Regions from separate parts of the Pseudoalteromonas sp. OANN1 genome, predicted to be linked through region 3. Evidence: predicted binding sites of a transcription regulator. Region 3 holds the regulator's gene; each other region holds the start of a gene.
What was found. The regulator FliA, encoded in region 3, starts transcription of late flagellar genes. The targets are predictions, from matches to a motif close to CTAAAGNTNNNNNNNNNNNNGCCGATA.
Positions count from the first base shown of each region.

Region 1: the regulator FliA is predicted to act here: its motif matches at 1,764-1,790, upstream of NH462_RS22045 (HAMP domain-containing methyl-accepting chemotaxis protein).
Region 2: the regulator FliA is predicted to act here: its motif matches at 3,909-3,935, upstream of NH462_RS21495 (DUF5610 domain-containing protein).

Region 1 covers NZ_JAMXSE010000036.1:31,354-36,931, forward strand. The annotation lists gene NH462_RS22040 (phosphate ABC transporter substrate-binding protein) at 1-32, shown strand, start outside; gene NH462_RS22045 (HAMP domain-containing methyl-accepting chemotaxis protein) at 110-1,732, opposite strand; gene NH462_RS22050 (phosphate ABC transporter substrate-binding protein) at 1,943-2,911, opposite strand; gene phoR (phosphate regulon sensor histidine kinase PhoR) at 2,989-4,317, opposite strand; gene phoB (phosphate regulon transcriptional regulator PhoB) at 4,369-5,058, opposite strand; gene NH462_RS22065 (porin) at 5,354-5,578, opposite strand, start outside.
Region 2 covers NZ_JAMXSE010000034.1:51,757-57,334, forward strand. The annotation lists gene NH462_RS21470 (serine/threonine protein kinase) at 1-900, shown strand, start outside; gene NH462_RS21475 (thiol:disulfide interchange protein DsbA/DsbL) at 917-1,540, shown strand; gene NH462_RS21480 (thiol:disulfide interchange protein DsbA/DsbL) at 1,559-2,188, shown strand; gene NH462_RS21485 (DUF523 domain-containing protein) at 2,237-2,701, shown strand; gene trmA (tRNA (uridine(54)-C5)-methyltransferase TrmA) at 2,705-3,799, opposite strand; gene NH462_RS21495 (DUF5610 domain-containing protein) at 3,964-5,091, shown strand; gene murI (glutamate racemase) at 5,155-5,578, shown strand, end outside.
Region 3 covers NZ_JAMXSE010000006.1:213,331-218,908, forward strand. The annotation lists gene flhA (flagellar biosynthesis protein FlhA) at 1-463, shown strand, start outside; gene flhF (flagellar biosynthesis protein FlhF) at 483-1,958, shown strand; gene NH462_RS07980 (MinD/ParA family protein) at 1,951-2,811, shown strand; gene NH462_RS07985 (RNA polymerase sigma factor FliA) at 2,814-3,548, shown strand; gene cheY (chemotaxis response regulator CheY) at 3,591-3,974, shown strand; gene NH462_RS07995 (protein phosphatase CheZ) at 3,994-4,770, shown strand; partial or broken gene NH462_RS08000 (chemotaxis protein CheA) at 4,784-5,578, shown strand, end outside.

The DNA of each region.
Region 1 (5,578 bases), on a different contig from region 3:
CCAGTGCCGTCAAAGTGATAGGTAAATACTAATATTCCTTATCAAATAAAAACAGCCACTTAATGTGGCTGTTTTTATTTATCGTTTATGATTTCTCTTTGATAAAGTCCTAGACTCTAAATTTTGAGGTTGCATCTTTCAAGTTGTCGGACAATACATGGAGATTCTCTGCAACGTCTTGTACTTCATTCAACGCTTGCATTGTGTCTTGGAAAGACTGGTGCATAGATGTCACATTATTTACTACCATAGCCGCCACGGAAGTCTGCTCTTCCGTTGCCGCAGCAATTTGACCATTCATGCTATTAATTGACAGGATTTGTGCTGCTATCTGCTCAATCGACTGCCCGGTTTGTGCTGCAGCTTCAGCGTTATTAATTGCCATACTGCTTGCGCTTGTCATTGCTTTCACCGCTTGATTTGCCGCTTCTGTTAGCACATTTAAAAGCTCTCTTATCTCGTTGGTCGACTTTGCTGTTCTTGAGGCTAATTCGCGGACTTCATCGGCAACCACCGCAAAACCTCGACCTTGCTCACCAGCACGAGCCGCCTCAATCGCAGCATTCAAGGCAAGTAAATTGGTTTGCTCAGCAATTGATGTGATCACATTTAAGATTTGCGTCACGTTCTGCGTATCATCAGCTAACTTATTGATCGTCTCTGCTGCATGATTAATTTCTTCACTTAATGCTTGTGACTCGTTAACTGACACCTGAATTTGGCGCTTACTCTGCTCAACTTCCTGTTCGGCCAGCTGCGCAGCATCAGACGCCTGTGACGCCGAGTGAGAGATATCACCCACACTTAACCGCATTTCTTCCATAGATTGACGTACCACTTCCGCGTCGTGCGTTTGTTGATTCGTTGCCCCTTCAGCTTTTTCCATCCCCTGAACAAGACGACTTGAGTCTTTCATCAAAGGCTCGACGACACTCATCACCTCGACAACCGCCCCTTTTAGTAACGCAACAAATTCATTGAAGTTTATGGATACTTGGCCAATTTCATCGTGAGAGCGTACATTGAGCGTGGTGGACAAGGAGCCTTGCCCTTGCGCTAATAGTTTCAGATTTTGCGCCGCATCCTTAGCTGAGTTACCAATACCTCTTGCAATCACAACCGCTAAGAAAACCAGCACAAGTAAAGAAATAACGGCCACAATCAACATTATCGTGAGCGCGTTTGCTGAGCGCTCTTCGGTATTTTGAAGTAATTCAACAAAACGATCATTCGCGTTCGTTTTAGCCTTGGTAAAATCTGCGACTAAGCCTTCGTAGATTTCAGTTTTCTTTTTGGCATCTTCTTGGATACGGGAAAAATCAGCTGTACCATCTATCATTCCTCCAGCAATTTGTTGCGCAATTTTGCCGTATTGTGCAAGTTCGTCGCTATTATCTGAGGGCATAAAGCCACTTTGTACCGACTCAATTTTTTGCAAGTTAGCCTGGATTTGCTGTTGATATTCTTTTGCTTTATCTAATAATTCAGCATCCCCGAAGGTTACAGCTTGAGTGAATAGTTCATCTAAATTCTGCAGCTTATTTGCGTTTTCTGTGGCGAGGTTAAGAATTTTATATGTCTGCTCCTCTAATTCATTTAAGGCCCTTTGGTTAGAACTAATAGCGTTGTAATTAACAAACACGATAACCACAAAAGCGACAACCGCAACGAGCGTAATTGCGTGGATCTTTTTGGTGATACTAAGATCAGCAAAAGCAGTACCTAGACTCATATATACACCTTTTGAAGTAAGACGAGTTCATTATCGACTGATTTATTATAAATTTTAACTAAATATAGAATATTTCCAGCTTTTTTGCCGCTTGAGGATGAAGATTTAAACAAATTATTCAATCTGGGAACATAGAAGTGTGAAAATAAAAAAATGCCGCTCAATGAGCGGCATCAATAACAACAAGTAATTAGTGGGTTGAGTAATTGATTAAAGTAAACCTAACTTTTTCAATTCGCGTGTCGCCATTTCGCTAGAAAGAGGAACATAACCGTCTTTCTCAACAATCTTTTGACCTTCTTTAGACAACACCATCTTCAAGAATTCAGCCTCGATAGGTGCTAATTCTTTATTAGGGTGCTTGTTCACATATAGGTATAGGAATCGAGACAGTGGGTATTTACCCTGTGCCACATTTTCTAATGTTGCATCAACGTAGTTCGTGCCTTTTTTCGCTAGTGGTACGGTACGTACGCCTGACGTTTTATAACCAATACCAGAATAACCAATCGCATTCACTGAAGACGAGATAGACTGTACTACAGACGCAGAACCTGGCTGCTCATTAACATTATTGCGGAAGTCGCCTTTACACAGTGCTTTTTTCTTGAAGTAACCATAAGTACCAGATACTGAGTTACGACCATAAAGCTGAATATCTTTTGCAGCCCAATCACCCGTTAGACCAACATCACTCCAGCGATTTGCCTGTGCTGCCGAACCACATTTGCGTGTTGAAGAGAAGATTGAATCAACCTGTTCAATTGTTAAGCCTTCAATTGGGTTATCTTTGTGTACAAATACCGCCAGCGCATCAATTGCTACGCGGATTTCTGTTGGCTTATAACCATAACGCTTTTCAAAAGCTTCAATTTCTTTTGACTTCATCTTACGGCTCATTGGGCCGAAGTTTGCCGTTGCTTCCGTTAGTGCTGGTGGCGCAGTAGAAGAACCAGCAGCTTGGATTTGGATATTTACGTTAGGGTAAATTCTTTTATATTCTTCTGCCCAAAACGTCATCATGTTGGCAAGCGTATCAGAACCTACAGAAGAGAAGTTTCCTGAGATACCGCTGGTTTTATTATACTCTGGTAACTTTTCGTCTAAAGCAGATACTTGAGTAGAAACTAATGTAGTAATAGCCACACCCATTGCGGCAACTAAGCTTTTAAATTTCATTGGGGTCACTCCAGTTGTTGGTCCCAGTTATTTTACGCAGCTCATTGTGCAGCGATAAAATGACAATAAAATTACTCTTAAATTACACTTTTATGACTTTCATCATTTGTCATAAAAATTCGCTTTTGTTTGGGGAAAGCAAACCAAAAACGAGAGCCTTCACCCACTTTGCTTTCAATATGTAAAGCTGAGTCATGGCGAGACAACACATGTTTAGTAATTGCTAAACCAAGACCCGAGCCACCTGTTTTTCGACTTCGTGCTTTATCCACACGGTAAAAGCGTTCAGTTAGTCGGTTAATGTGTTCAGGCGCGATACCATCGCCATTATCGACAACACTAAACGTCGGCAAGTCGTTTTCTAAATACCAACGTACATGAATGTGCCCACCGGGTTTGGTGTAATGAATAGCATTAAAAATTAAATTTGAGTAAGCACTACGTAACTCATCCCCAGCCCCTTTGATATCCAAAGTCGGATCAATATCAAAAATGAGCTCATGGCCCTTCTCCTGATTAAGTGACTTCGCTTCGGTATGAATGAGATCAAGCATGGCGGGGATATTTACGGCTTTGTCATTGTCTTGCTTTCTCGCCCCTTCGATTCGAGACAAGGAAAGAAGTTGATTTACCAGACTATCCATCCGTTTACACTGATCTATCATAGTGCCATGTGCTTTAGCCCACATCGCAGGGGGTGGCATATTATCGCTATCCATCATCTCTAGGTAGCCAGCCATGACGGTTAGGGGCGTCCTTAGTTCATGAGATACGTTTGCGACAAAGTCTTTGCGCATCTGCTCTAATTGCTTTAGTCGGCTAACATCACGCGCCACTAGCATAAGCTGTTCGGCATAAGGCATTACTCGTATTTCCAACACTTGCTCATGTGCAAGCCCAGTCTCAAGCTCTAATGCTTCATCAAAGCGATGTTCATGCATGTACTTTACAAATTTAGGGTCTCGGATAAGGTTATCCAATCTTTGACCATGATCTGTAGGCCATTGCAAACCTAACACTTTCAAGGCTAATTGGTTACACCACACAATACTGAGATCTTGTTGCAGTACAACGACAGCGTCAGGGATAGCTTCAGCCCCCTCACGAAAGCGTCGGATCAGTTCAGCGAGTTCATTACGCTTTTTGCGATTACGTTGCTGAAGTTGATAGATCCCTTCAAACACTTGTTCCCAAGCGCCCTTACCTTCAGGTGGATTAAAACTACGTTGGTTGAGCAGCCAGTCGCTCAAACGATAGAGTTGTTTGTAATGCCAAACTAATAAGACGAAAGCACCGATGAAAAGAAACAGAAAAGGTGCACTGACTAAATAGCCAATTAAGGCTAGTGGTAGGAAATACAAAAACAGGCGTCTTGTTAACGCCTGTTTATCAATCACTCGATACATAGACTAAATCCATTTAGGAACCAAATAATTCAGTTCCTCTTGGAATACTAATTACAGTTTACTCGAAAAGCGGTAACCTGCACCACGTACGGTTTGCACTAAGCGATCGTGACCAAGCGGTGCGATAGCTTTACGTAAGCGACGAATATGAACGTCTACAGTGCGATCTTCAACGTACACGTTAGTACCCCATACGTGATCTAACAGCTGTTCACGGCTATAAACACGTTCAGGGTGTGTCATGAAGAAATGTAATAAACGAAACTCTGTTGGCCCCATATCTAACTCAGTGCCCGCAGATGTCACTCGGTGAGAAATAGGGTCTAAACGTAATCCGTGAACTTCTATCGCTTCTTCTAGCGACGTCGGCGAAACTCGGCGCATTACCGCTTTGATACGAGCCATTAGCTCTTTGGGAGAGAAAGGCTTTGTCACATAATCATCCGCACCAACCTCTAATCCTTTAACTTTGTCTTCCTCTTCACCTCTTGCCGTTAGCATGATGATTGGGATCTGACGGGTATATTCACTTTGCTTAAACTTTTTAGCAATTTGAATACCACTGCCTCCTGGCAGCATCCAGTCTAGTAGCACCATATCTGGATAAGGCTCTACCATAGCAGCAACTGCTGAATCATAGTCTTCCGCTTCAATTGCTTGAAAACCATTTTGCTCTAGTACGAACACCAACATTTCTCTGATAGGTGCTTCATCATCAACTACAAGTACTTTACGTGACATTCCCAATGTTCTCTCGTTACCGACGTTGTTGATGTCATTATTATGACTAACTGTGACATTTTTATGAAAGTGTAACGTGTAAACGCAAAACAAGCCAAAAAAATCTCTTTTTTGGCTACAAAGGGAATACCTTATTTATTTATAATCAACTGATTTTAATAGTACTTTATACTAAAACGTTGGTTTCAAAATAGTGTTTTCGAAATATGGACTAAGACCTCCAAGCTATACTTCAAAAGCGACGCTGCAATTCACAACCAGCACGCCTTTTGTAAGTAGCCTTACGCCTTGTAAATTAGAAGTCATATCTCAATGTGACTGCCATCGTGTTGTGATCTTCGTTGTTATCCAAAGAAAATTTAGAATACCAAAGATACATACGAGCTTGTTTACTTAAACTTTTTTCCACACCTACTGAGGCTGCATTGCCAGAGTCTTTCAGCTTACCTGCAGCCCCATCCGAATCTTGATACTGGGCAAGTAAGGTATATGACTCAATCTGGTAAGCAGCGCTCACCAT
Region 2 (5,578 bases), on a different contig from region 3:
ACAACGGGATTATTGGCCTTAAACAGCTATGAAAACCGTGTTTATCAATTTGGTGCTGAGGACGGCAAGCGTTATGTGGTGAAGTTTTACCGCCCAGCGCGTTGGACGGATGAACAAATTCTAGAAGAGCATGAATTTGCATTGGCAGCGAAGGAAGCTGAAGTGCCTGTTGTAGCGCCTTTACTTATTACTGGACGTAGTCTGCATTTTTATGAAGGTTATCGCTATACGTTGTTTCCAAGCGTTGGTGGACGCCAGTTCGAGCTCGATAATCTAGACCATTTAGAAATTTTAGGCCGTTACCTAGGGCGCTTGCATTGTCTGTCGGCTGAGCGAGCATTCGAGCATAGACCACAGCTCAATACCCAGCGTTTTTTGGTTGATGCGCAACAAACACTGCTAAAAAGCCAGTTAGTGCCTAGTCATCTACATACTCCATTTGTTACTATTCTTGAGCAAGTTATTAACAAAGCAACCTCAAAGTATCAAGTTGCCAAAACACTTCGGCTTCATGGGGATTGTCATGCTGGAAATTTATTGTGGTCTAGAGATCAATTGATGTTGGTGGATCTTGACGATTGTCAGCAAGGCCCTGCAATACAGGACTTGTGGATGATGTTAAATGGCGACCGCAACGAGCAATTGGTACAGTTAGATACCCTACTTATGGGTTACGAAGAATTTATGCCGTTTGATTCAAAAGAGCTTGCGTTAATTGAGCCGCTACGTGCCATGAGAATGGTGAATTATATGGCTTGGTTGGCACAGCGCTGGCAGGATCCTGCATTCGAACGGAACTTTTCTTGGTTTGCGACAGACAAATACTGGGAACAACAGATCTTAGCGTTAAAAGAGCAATTTGCTGCATTAGATGAACCAAGTTTGAGCCTATTTCCTTAAAATTAGAGAGAGTAACATGCTAAAAAAATTAAAAATCGCACTTATTGCATTACTTTTGCCCATTGCTGCGATGGCTTCAGACTTTACCGAAGGTGAGCACTACACAACCTTAACAACCGAACAGAGTGAATCAGAGAAAGTTACCGAGTTTTTCTCCTTTTACTGTCCGCACTGTTTCCGCTTTGAGCCAATTGCTAAAGCGATTGAAAAGAATTTACCTGATGGGGCGTACTTTGAAAAAAGCCATGTGAACTTCCTGCGAGGCGTTCCTACAGAAACGCAGAGCAACCTAAGCTATGCCTATATTATTGCTGATCAAGCAGGCAAAGCGGATGTGATTGCTGAGAAGATTTTTAATGCTATTCATGTTGAAAGAAACAAACTGTTAGACATTAAAGATTTGAAAACGCTAATGGAGTTAAATGGGATTTCTGCTGAAAAGTTTGATCAGGCTGTAACGAGCATGCCAGTAGTGAGTGCTGAAAATAACATGCTTAAAGCACAAGAAAAGTTTTCTGAAGCGGGGGCGCTTACAGGCGTTCCAACTTTTATCGTAAACGACAAATACAGAATCGAAATGAAAGGTATCAAGAGCCAAGAGCAGCTTGATGAATTGATCGCATATCTATTAAAAAAATAAGGACTGGAGAAAGTTAGTATGTTGAAAGTATTAAAAGGCTTAGCGGTTGCACTAATGCTTCCTCTTCTTGCTCAGGCTGCGCCATTTGAAGAAGGTGTACATTATGAAGTTATTGCCGAGCGTGGCACGAAAAAGCCTGAGGTAATGGAGTATTTTTCTTTTTATTGTCCAGCCTGTAACGCAATGGAAAATTTAATCGTTGACGTTAAACCAAAGCTAGATGAGGGCGTTAAGTTTAAAAAGAGTCACATAGATTTTGTTGGTCCAAGGGAGCCTGAGATCCAACAGGTGTTGGCGCAAGCACTTGCAACTGCAGAAGTGCTGCCTCAAAAAGACAAGATAATTGCAGCCATGTTTAATCACATTCATGGCAAGCGTGCAAAAATCAATGAACTTGCTGATGTAAAAGATATCTTTATTGCGCAAGGTGTTGAAGAAGAGAAATTTGATAAACTTTATGCTAGTTTCTCCGTTCGTACCAAAACATCAAAAATGCAGCGTATGCAGAAGACCCTTTCTGATAAAGGCGCGCTAACAGGGGTACCAATGTTCGTGGTAAACGGTAAATACAAGCTATTGCTTCGTGAGTCTGGTACGACTAAGCCTGAGCAAATTGCTGCTTTGGTGAATTATTTAGCAAAGAAATAAAACCTAATTTGTATTAGACTAGCCCTGCAATTGTTGCGGGGCTTTTTTATGTTTAAGATTTTAGTTTCTAGTTGTTTATTAGGTTATCCGGTGAGGTATGACGCCTCTTCACAAAGCCTTCAAGACAATACCTTGCAGTATTGGCGGCAAAAAAATTGGGTCTTACCGCTATGCCCTGAAGTATCAGGTGGTTTACCAACACCTCGTCCATCGGCTGAAATAGTAGATGGTAAAGTTTTGAGTAAACAAGGGGATGATTTTACCTCTGCGTTTGAACTCGGTGCTAAAAAAGCGCTAGCGGCTTGTCTTCAGCACGATATAAAGTTTGCGTTGTTAAAAGAGTCCAGTCCGTCTTGCGGTAGCAATCTGATTTACGATGGTAGTCATACAGGTAAAAAAATAGTAGGGCAGGGGCTGACGGCGTCTTTATTGCAGCAATCCGGTATTCAAGTCTTTAGCGAAACTCAACTGCCAGCACTTATCAAAGCGATGGCAGCCAGTCGTAATCGTTAGAGATCACTTTCGCACTAAGTAAACGCCAGATTCAATATGATGGGTATAGGGGAACTGATCGAAAATCGCCATACGTGCGATTTTATGTGTTTCACATAACAAGGCTAAATCACGCTCTAACGTGTCTGGATTGCATGAGATATAAATAATGTTGTCGTAGTTGCTAACTAAGCGACAGGTCAATTCATCCATACCAGCACGAGGCGGGTCGACAAGAATCGTTTGGCAATCATAGGACTGTAAATCAATACCATCTAATCGAGAAAACTTCTGCCCTTTCATGGCTTGTGTAAACTCTTCACTCGACATACGAATAATATCTAAGTTATCGACTTTGTTTGCTGCAATATTAAATTGTGCAGACTTTACTGATGATTTAGAGATCTCAGTAGCCAGCACTTTATTGAATGAACCAGCCAGTGCAATTGAAAAGTTACCGTTACCACAATAAAGCTCAAGTAGATCGTTGCTTAGCGGTTCACTAATGGACTGCGCCCAAGCTAGCATTTTCTGATTCACTTCCGCATTCGGTTGCGTAAAGCTGTTCTCAACCTGCTGATAAATATATTCTTTACCGTCAACGCTTAGCTTTTCAGTTACATAGTCATTGCCAAACACAATCTTTTGTTTTCTAGCACGACCTATAAAATCAACTTTGTAGGTTTGTTGCAACTCGGTTCTTAATGTCTGCATGGCAGTTTGCCACGCTTCATCTAACTGCTTGTGATAAAGTAAGCTGATCAGTACTTCACCGCTCAGCGTAGTGAGATAGTCGATCTGAAACAGTTTACGACGCAATATTTCGTTGCCTTTCAGCTGATGTATCATCACCTGCATCATTTCATTGACAAGCAGCGCACCAGGATCAAAGCTATCAACACGGATCTTTTCTTTTGTTTGCTGGTCAAACATGATGTGAAACAGATCTTCACCCTCATGCCATACTCTAAATTCACAGCGCTGGCGGTAATGGCGAGTTGCAGACTCATACACTTCAAGTGCTGGTGCATTAAACTGTGCAAATTGTGTTGTGATACGCTCAGCTTTATCTGCTAACTGTTGCTCGTATGCTGAATCATCAATTTTTATTACTGCCATGCTAAAACCATCTATGTTGAATTAAGAGGCGCTATTTTAGGGAGCGTTGCTAATTTGTCCAGTCTAGCATCACTGATGCGTCTGGTTTGCTGTTTTTTTAATCATTATACTTTAGCTTTGCGCAAATATGCCGATAATCTAACTAATATATTGGAGGGCATACCATGAAAATCGGGCAATTAAATCAGTTGCTCAATCCAGCGATGCAGCATAAGCCTGGAAAGAGCAAAGGGATAGGACCAAACATCCAAATTAATTCAGACAGCTATGCGGGGAATAAATCTAAGCTAGCGGCTAAAATTCTTGATGATAAGCTAGCAGAAGCGTTGGGGATTGAGAAACCGACACAAGATAAAAAAGACAAGCCACTATTTGATTTTGAATCTATTGTCAAAAATGTACTCGATTTTGTTCAGGGTGCAGTGAAGAAAGCCAAAGTCGACGGCAAAAATGATGACGAATTGAAATCCATGCTCGATGGGGCACGTAAGGGCGTGTTACAGGGGATTGATGAAGCCAGCGAAGAGTTAAAAGGCATGGGCGCTTTCAATCCCGACATCGAAGATGGTATTGAAAAGTCACGAGAAGGGATTTTTAAAGGTTTAGATGATTTTGAAAAAGAGCTGTTTGAAGAAAAATCGCCAAAGGCATTAGCGATCAGTGCCGCACAGTTTGCGAGTCTCTCTAATCAGGCTGAATATGCATTTACAACTGCTGAAGGGGATGAAGTCGTTATTTCATTCTCCGATGCGTATTCTCAGGGAGCCGCTGCGAGTGTTGCACAAAAAGGTAATGATTATGGCATGGCATATGGCACTAAGTCCTCTCATGAGGTCAGTTTCTCAATTAAGGTAAATGGTGAGTTGAACGAAGAGGAGCAGCAGGCAATTAACGATATGATGGAAGATATCCGCAATGTCAGTGACTCTTTTTTCGGTGGCGAATACGATGAAGCTTTCGATTTGGCAAAGTCGCTTAGCTTAAACTCTGATCAGATCACTAATTTCACGATGGATCTAAGACAAAGTAAAACGTCAGCTGCGATTGCTCAATATCAGCAAGGCAATCCAATGAAGGAGTTAGAGAAGGCATTTATGCCACTCAATAAGCAGTTAGCAGATATGCAAGAACAAGCTAAGGGACTCAATGCCGATAAGGAGTTGCCAAACCTGCTTGCTTGGATGAATGAAGGTCAGTCGAGACTAAATGAGTTTCTGGATTATGCTAGTAGCTTTTTTAGTAAACTGAATGAACTAAATAAAGAGCAAGTAGAGCAAAAACAAACAAGCTAAGCCAGTTTATTTTCGCGAGGACTCATGGCAAACTTCATACTTCTTTGATTTGAGGTATGAAGTTTGTCGCATATTTTGGTTTTCGATTCAGGGATCGGTGGCACCAGTGTGCTGTCGCACTTAAAGGCATGTTTGCAGGGGGTTTCATTTAGTTATGTTATGGACAACGCTTTTCTCCCATATGGCCTTCAGCCTCAAGAGCTAATCAAATCACGTATCAAGGGGCTTATTTGTTGGCAACAGCAATGCTTGGGCAATGTTGATCTTATCGTTATTGCATGTAATACCGCTTCAACATACGCATTAGAAGAAGCCAGAAAACATACCCATATTCCAATTATAGGCGTTGTTCCCGCTGTTAAGCCTGCTGCGTCTAGTTCAAAGACCAAGCACATCGCACTATTGGCAACACCTGCAACGTCAAATAATGCTTATACGCATAAGCTCATCATGGATTTTACCTCAGGTTGTAAAGTTGAAACTCTGC
Region 3 (5,578 bases):
AAATCTGCTTAATGAGGGCGTTGCGATTCGAGATATGCGCTCGATTGTACAAACCTTAGTTGAGTACGGCCCACGGAGCCAAGACCCTGATGTGTTAACGGCTGCGGTAAGAATTTCATTACGCAGATTGATTGTTCAAGATGCCGTTGGAAGCGAAGAAGAAATTCCTGTCATAACATTGGCGCCTGAGTTGGAACAGATGTTGCATCAGTCACTTCAGAACGCAGGTGATGAGGGGGCGGGTATTGAACCTGGCTTGGCTGAGAGGCTTCAAGAATCATTAAGAGAAGCACATCACAACCAAGAAATGCTAGGGGAACCTTCCATCTTATTAACCTCAGGTATGTTAAGAAGTGTGCTGTCTCGATTTGTTAAACATACGATTCCAGGTCTTAGAGTGATGTCATATCAAGAAGTGCCGGAAGAAAGACAAATTAAGATAGTGAGCTCGGTTGGACAATAGAGGATAAAGGGGCTGTAACATGAAAATTAAACGTTTCTTCGCAAAAGATATGCGTACGGCTTTAAATGAAGTAAAAGAAGAGCTTGGTGCAGATGCTGTCATTATGTCTAACAAAAAGTTAGCAGATGGTGTTGAAATCGTCGCAGCAGTTGATAATGACCGTGCTGCAGCACCTGTTAAGCAAGCTCCAGCTGCCCGTGCGACTGCCTCAAACGAGGCTCCGACCCGCTTTGTCCGTCCAGAGCCTCGCCAAGCACAGCCAGCAAAACAAGCGCAAGTTGCCGATAGCTTAGCGGCATTGCTAGAGCGTCAGGCACCGCGCCCACGCTCACCAGAACTTGCTTCTATGTTCTCCCAATCGGGGATTGATACAGAGCAAATGTTAAGCAGCCAACGTAAAACACAAACTGCTGCGCCGGCGCACCAAGCGAAGCCACAGCAAGCTCGTCGCCAATCTTTTGACTTTGATGATGATGCATTTGAGCAGCCACAGCATTGGGGCGAGTCGGATGAGTTAGACAACGGTTTTGGTGATGATTTACCTGAGTTAAATGCCAAGCCTGACGAAATGAGTGCAATGCGCGAAGAAATGAACGCTATTCGTCAATTACTTGAACATCAAGTATCTGGTCTAATGAAACAAGAAATGGCTCGTCGTGATCCAACCCGTGCGTGTCTTGTTGACCGTCTGGAAGGAATGGGAATAGACAAAGATGTCGCTGAGCAAATGGCATGCTTTATCCCTGATGATGTGTCTCGTAAAGAAGCCTGGAATGCATTGTTAAACATGGTGATCAACCAAATGCACACCACTAACAATGATATTCTTCGTCAAGGTGGAGTATTTGCGATGGTGGGTCCAACTGGTGTTGGTAAAACCACAACGGTTGCAAAATTAGCGGCATTAGGTGCACAAAAATACGGTGCAGATAAAGTGGCGTTAATAACGACAGATACCTACAGAATTGGCGCTTACGAGCAGTTAGCTACCTATGGTAGAATCATTGGTTGTCCGGTTAAGCAAGTTAAAGATGCAAATGAACTTGCAGAAGTGCTTTATCATTTACGCAATAAGCGTCTAGTATTAATAGATACAGCGGGAATGAGTCAAAGAGATTTGCGCTTAACTGAACAGTTAAATACACTTATGCGTAGCGCGAGAGTAGATATTCGCAGCTATTTAGTATTAAGTGCGACAGCACAAATGAATGTGTTACAAGAAACAGTAAGACACTTCAAAAAAGTAAATTTAAGTGGCTGTATTTTCACAAAACTTGATGAAAGTCTAAGTTTAGGTGAGATAATTAGCATAGCGATTCAAAATCGCTTGCCAATAGGGTATCTTACCAACGGTCAGCGAGTGCCAGAAGACATTCGCGTAGCAAATGCTCAAAAGCTAGTAAAAAAGGCTGAGCAATTGTATTTAAAAAGAATAAAAGCACAGCACTCTCGACGTGTACCTGTAGCGTCAGAGTCAGTAGGAATGTATGATTAACACAGTTTTAGATCAAGCAAGTGGCCTGCGTAGAATGAGTCAAAATAGCAACCAGGGTGTAAAAGTAATAGCCGTGACCGGTGGAAAAGGTGGGGTGGGTAAAACCAACGTCTCGCTCAATACTGCCATCGCTATGGGCCAACAAGGACAGCGAGTTCTCGTTTTAGATGCGGACTTGGGCTTGGCAAACTGTGATGTGATGTTAGGTCTAAGGGTAGAAAAGAATCTGTCACACGTGTTGTCGGGTGAATGTGAACTAGATGAGATTCTCGTAGAAGGTCCCGCTGGAATTAAAATTGTACCGGCGACTTCAGGCTCTCAAAGTATGGTAGAGCTGACTCCCGCAGAGCATGCAGGACTTATTCGTGCATTTAGCGAGCTTAACACGCAATTTGATGTATTAATTGTTGATACCGCAGCTGGTATCTCAGATATGGTTCTGAGCTTCTCTCGAGCTGCACAAGATGTGATGGTTGTGGTGTGTGATGAACCGACTTCCATTACAGATGCTTACGCGTTGATCAAAGTTTTGAGCAGAGAGCATGGTGTCTATCGTTTTAAAATTGTTGCCAATATGGTCCGCAGTATGCGTGAAGGGCAAGAATTATTTGCTAAACTTTCAAAAGTTACAGACCGTTTTCTTGATGTAGCACTGGAATTAGTGGCCACCGTACCGTTTGACGAAAACATGCGTAAATCTTCTCGCAGACAAAGAGCTATCGTGGATTTATTTCCGAGTTCTCCTGCGGCGATTGCGATTAAGGGACTTGCCGCTAAGGCAGTGAAATGGCCAATTCCGCATCAACCTTCCGGTCATCTAGAATTTTTCATTGAACAACTTGTAAACGGGTGATTATGGCTTCTCCGGTCAATAGAGCTGCGGGATATCAAACTTCAGACCACATTCATAAGGTGGTTGAACGGCATGCTCCACTTGTCAAAAAAGTGGCGTGCCACCTGATTGCTCGACTTCCGGCAAGTGTGCAACTCGACGATCTGATCCAGTCAGGTATGATTGGGTTGATTGAAGCATCTAAAAATTTCGATGCAACTAAAGGCGCTAGTTTCGAGACCTTTGCCGGGATCCGTATTCGAGGCGCAATGCTGGATGAAATCCGTCGTGGTGATTGGGCGCCTCGTTCTGTTCACAAAAATAGCAGAATGGTTGCAGAAGCTATATCTGAGCTCGAATCTCTCCTTGGTCGAGAACCAAAAGACACTGAAATCGCTGAAAAACTTGATATATCTCTAGATGAGTACCATCATATTTTACATGATGTAAATGCAAGTAAAGTCATCGGTATTGAGGATCTTGGGGTTGATGAAGACGTGATAACCCCAGCAAACAGCGATTTTGCGCTAGACAAACCGTTTAATAACGTTAAAAATGAACGTTTTAACGAGTCTTTAGTAAATGCTATCAAAGCGTTACCCGAAAGGGATGCTCTGGTTTTATCACTTTACTATAACGACGAAATGAATTTAAAAGAGATTGGTGCCATCCTTGATGTCAGTGAATCTCGAGTAAGCCAAATTCACGGTCAGGCAATGATAAAGCTTAAAGCTAAAATCAATGACTGGATAAATTAGAGTACATAAAATAGTTGGGTTCGAACCTCACTGGAGGAAGTTTTGGATAAGAACATGAAGATTCTCGTGGTTGATGATTTCTCTACTATGAGAAGAATAATCAAAAACCTATTAAGAGATTTAGGCTTTACCAATGTTCAAGAAGCTGATGATGGTAGTACAGCACTTCCGATGCTACAAAATCAGGAGTTTGACTTTGTAGTAACTGATTGGAATATGCCGGGCATGCAAGGTATTGATTTGCTTCGTGCAATACGCGCAGATGAAAAGCTTAAGCACATTCCAGTGTTGATGGTTACCGCAGAAGCGAAAAAAGAACAAATTGTTGCAGCAGCGCAAGCAGGGGTGAACGGATATATTGTTAAGCCGTTTACTGCGGGTACGCTCAAAACTAAGCTTGAAAAAGTATTTGAGCGACTAGGCTAACAGCAAGGGGATATGGCCTATGTCTGTAAATGCTGCGCCTCAAATTACACTTGAACAAGCTAAGCAACTTGTTGAGCTTCTAGAACAAGGTGAACAAGAAAAAGCTGACCAGCTGATTTTAGAAGCTGCTAACAAAGAGCAATCGGAGTTATTTGCAGAAGTTGGAAAGCTAACTCGCCAATTACACGAGTCCTTGAAGAACTTTGAGCTCGATACTCGACTCTCAGATCTCACGACAGAGGCTATACCTGACGCCAAGCAGCGTCTTAATTATGTTATGGAAATGACAGAAAGCGCTGCTAATAAAACGATGGACGCGGTCGAAGAAAGCTTACCTCTTGCGCAGAATCTAGCGGATGAGTTAGCGCAAATAAAGCCCACTTGGGATCGATTGATGAGCAGAGACATTCAACTCGGTGAGTTTAAATCTCTGTGTCATGATCTCGACAGCTTTATGCAGACTTCAAAGACACGTACAGACGAATTACAAGGTTTAATGACTAATGTGCTGATGGCTCAGGACTATCAGGATTTGACTGGGCAGGTTATTCGGCGCGTCATTGAGCTTGTGAGAGAAGTAGAAGATAGTCTCATTCACCTCCTGACTGTTTTTGGTACTTCAGATGAAGCGCCTTCAACTGCTGTGAAAGCGAATGAAAACGAAATAAAAACAACTGAGACTATCAGTGATGAATTGTCTGGACCTGAAGGTCCAATTATTGACGCTGAATCGCGAGATGACGTGGTTTCTGGTCAAGACGAAGTCGATGACTTGCTATCTAGTTTAGGCTTCTAGTTGGAGAGTGTGTATGAGCTTTGAAGTCGATGAAGATATCTTGCAGGACTTTCTTGTTGAAGCAGGCGAAATATTAGAACTGTTATCTGAACAGCTTGTTGAACTAGAAAATAATCCTGAAGATAAAGAACTTCTCAATGCGATTTTCCGTGGCTTCCATACCGTAAAAGGTGGGGCTGGCTTCCTAGGTATGACCGAACTGGTCGATGCCTGTCACGGTGCGGAGAACGTGTTTGATGTACTACGACAAGGGCAACGAAAAGTAACTTCCGAACTGATGGATGTTATTTTGCAATCTTTGGATACGATCAACGAAATGTTCGCTTGTATTCAAAACCGTGAGGAACCAGAAGCGGCCGACCCTGTGTTGCTTGAAACACTCCACAAACTTAGCCAGCCTGCATCTGAAGACGAAGTCAGTGAAGTGATTGACGAACCTACTTCTGAGCCAGAACCTGTGGTGCCAGATTTAAGTGCTGATGATATTTTATTCGACGCCGATGTTGGCTCAGGCGATGATAGCGGCTCCAGCATCGATGAGATAACAGAAGAAGAATTTGAAAATCTTTTAGATGAATTACACGGTTCGGGTAATGCGCCTGCTGTTGCTCCGGCAACTAAACCTGAAGCTGTATCAACCGCAGATGATGGTGATATCACCGATGACGAATTCGATAACCTCTTAGATGAACTTCATGGTGTTGGTAAATTCGGTGGAGCACCAAATGCAGAAGATGCTGTTGCCCCAGAAGCGAGTGAACCTAAGGCTAAATCAACCTCACCAGCAGCCCCAAGTGGGTCTACTGGC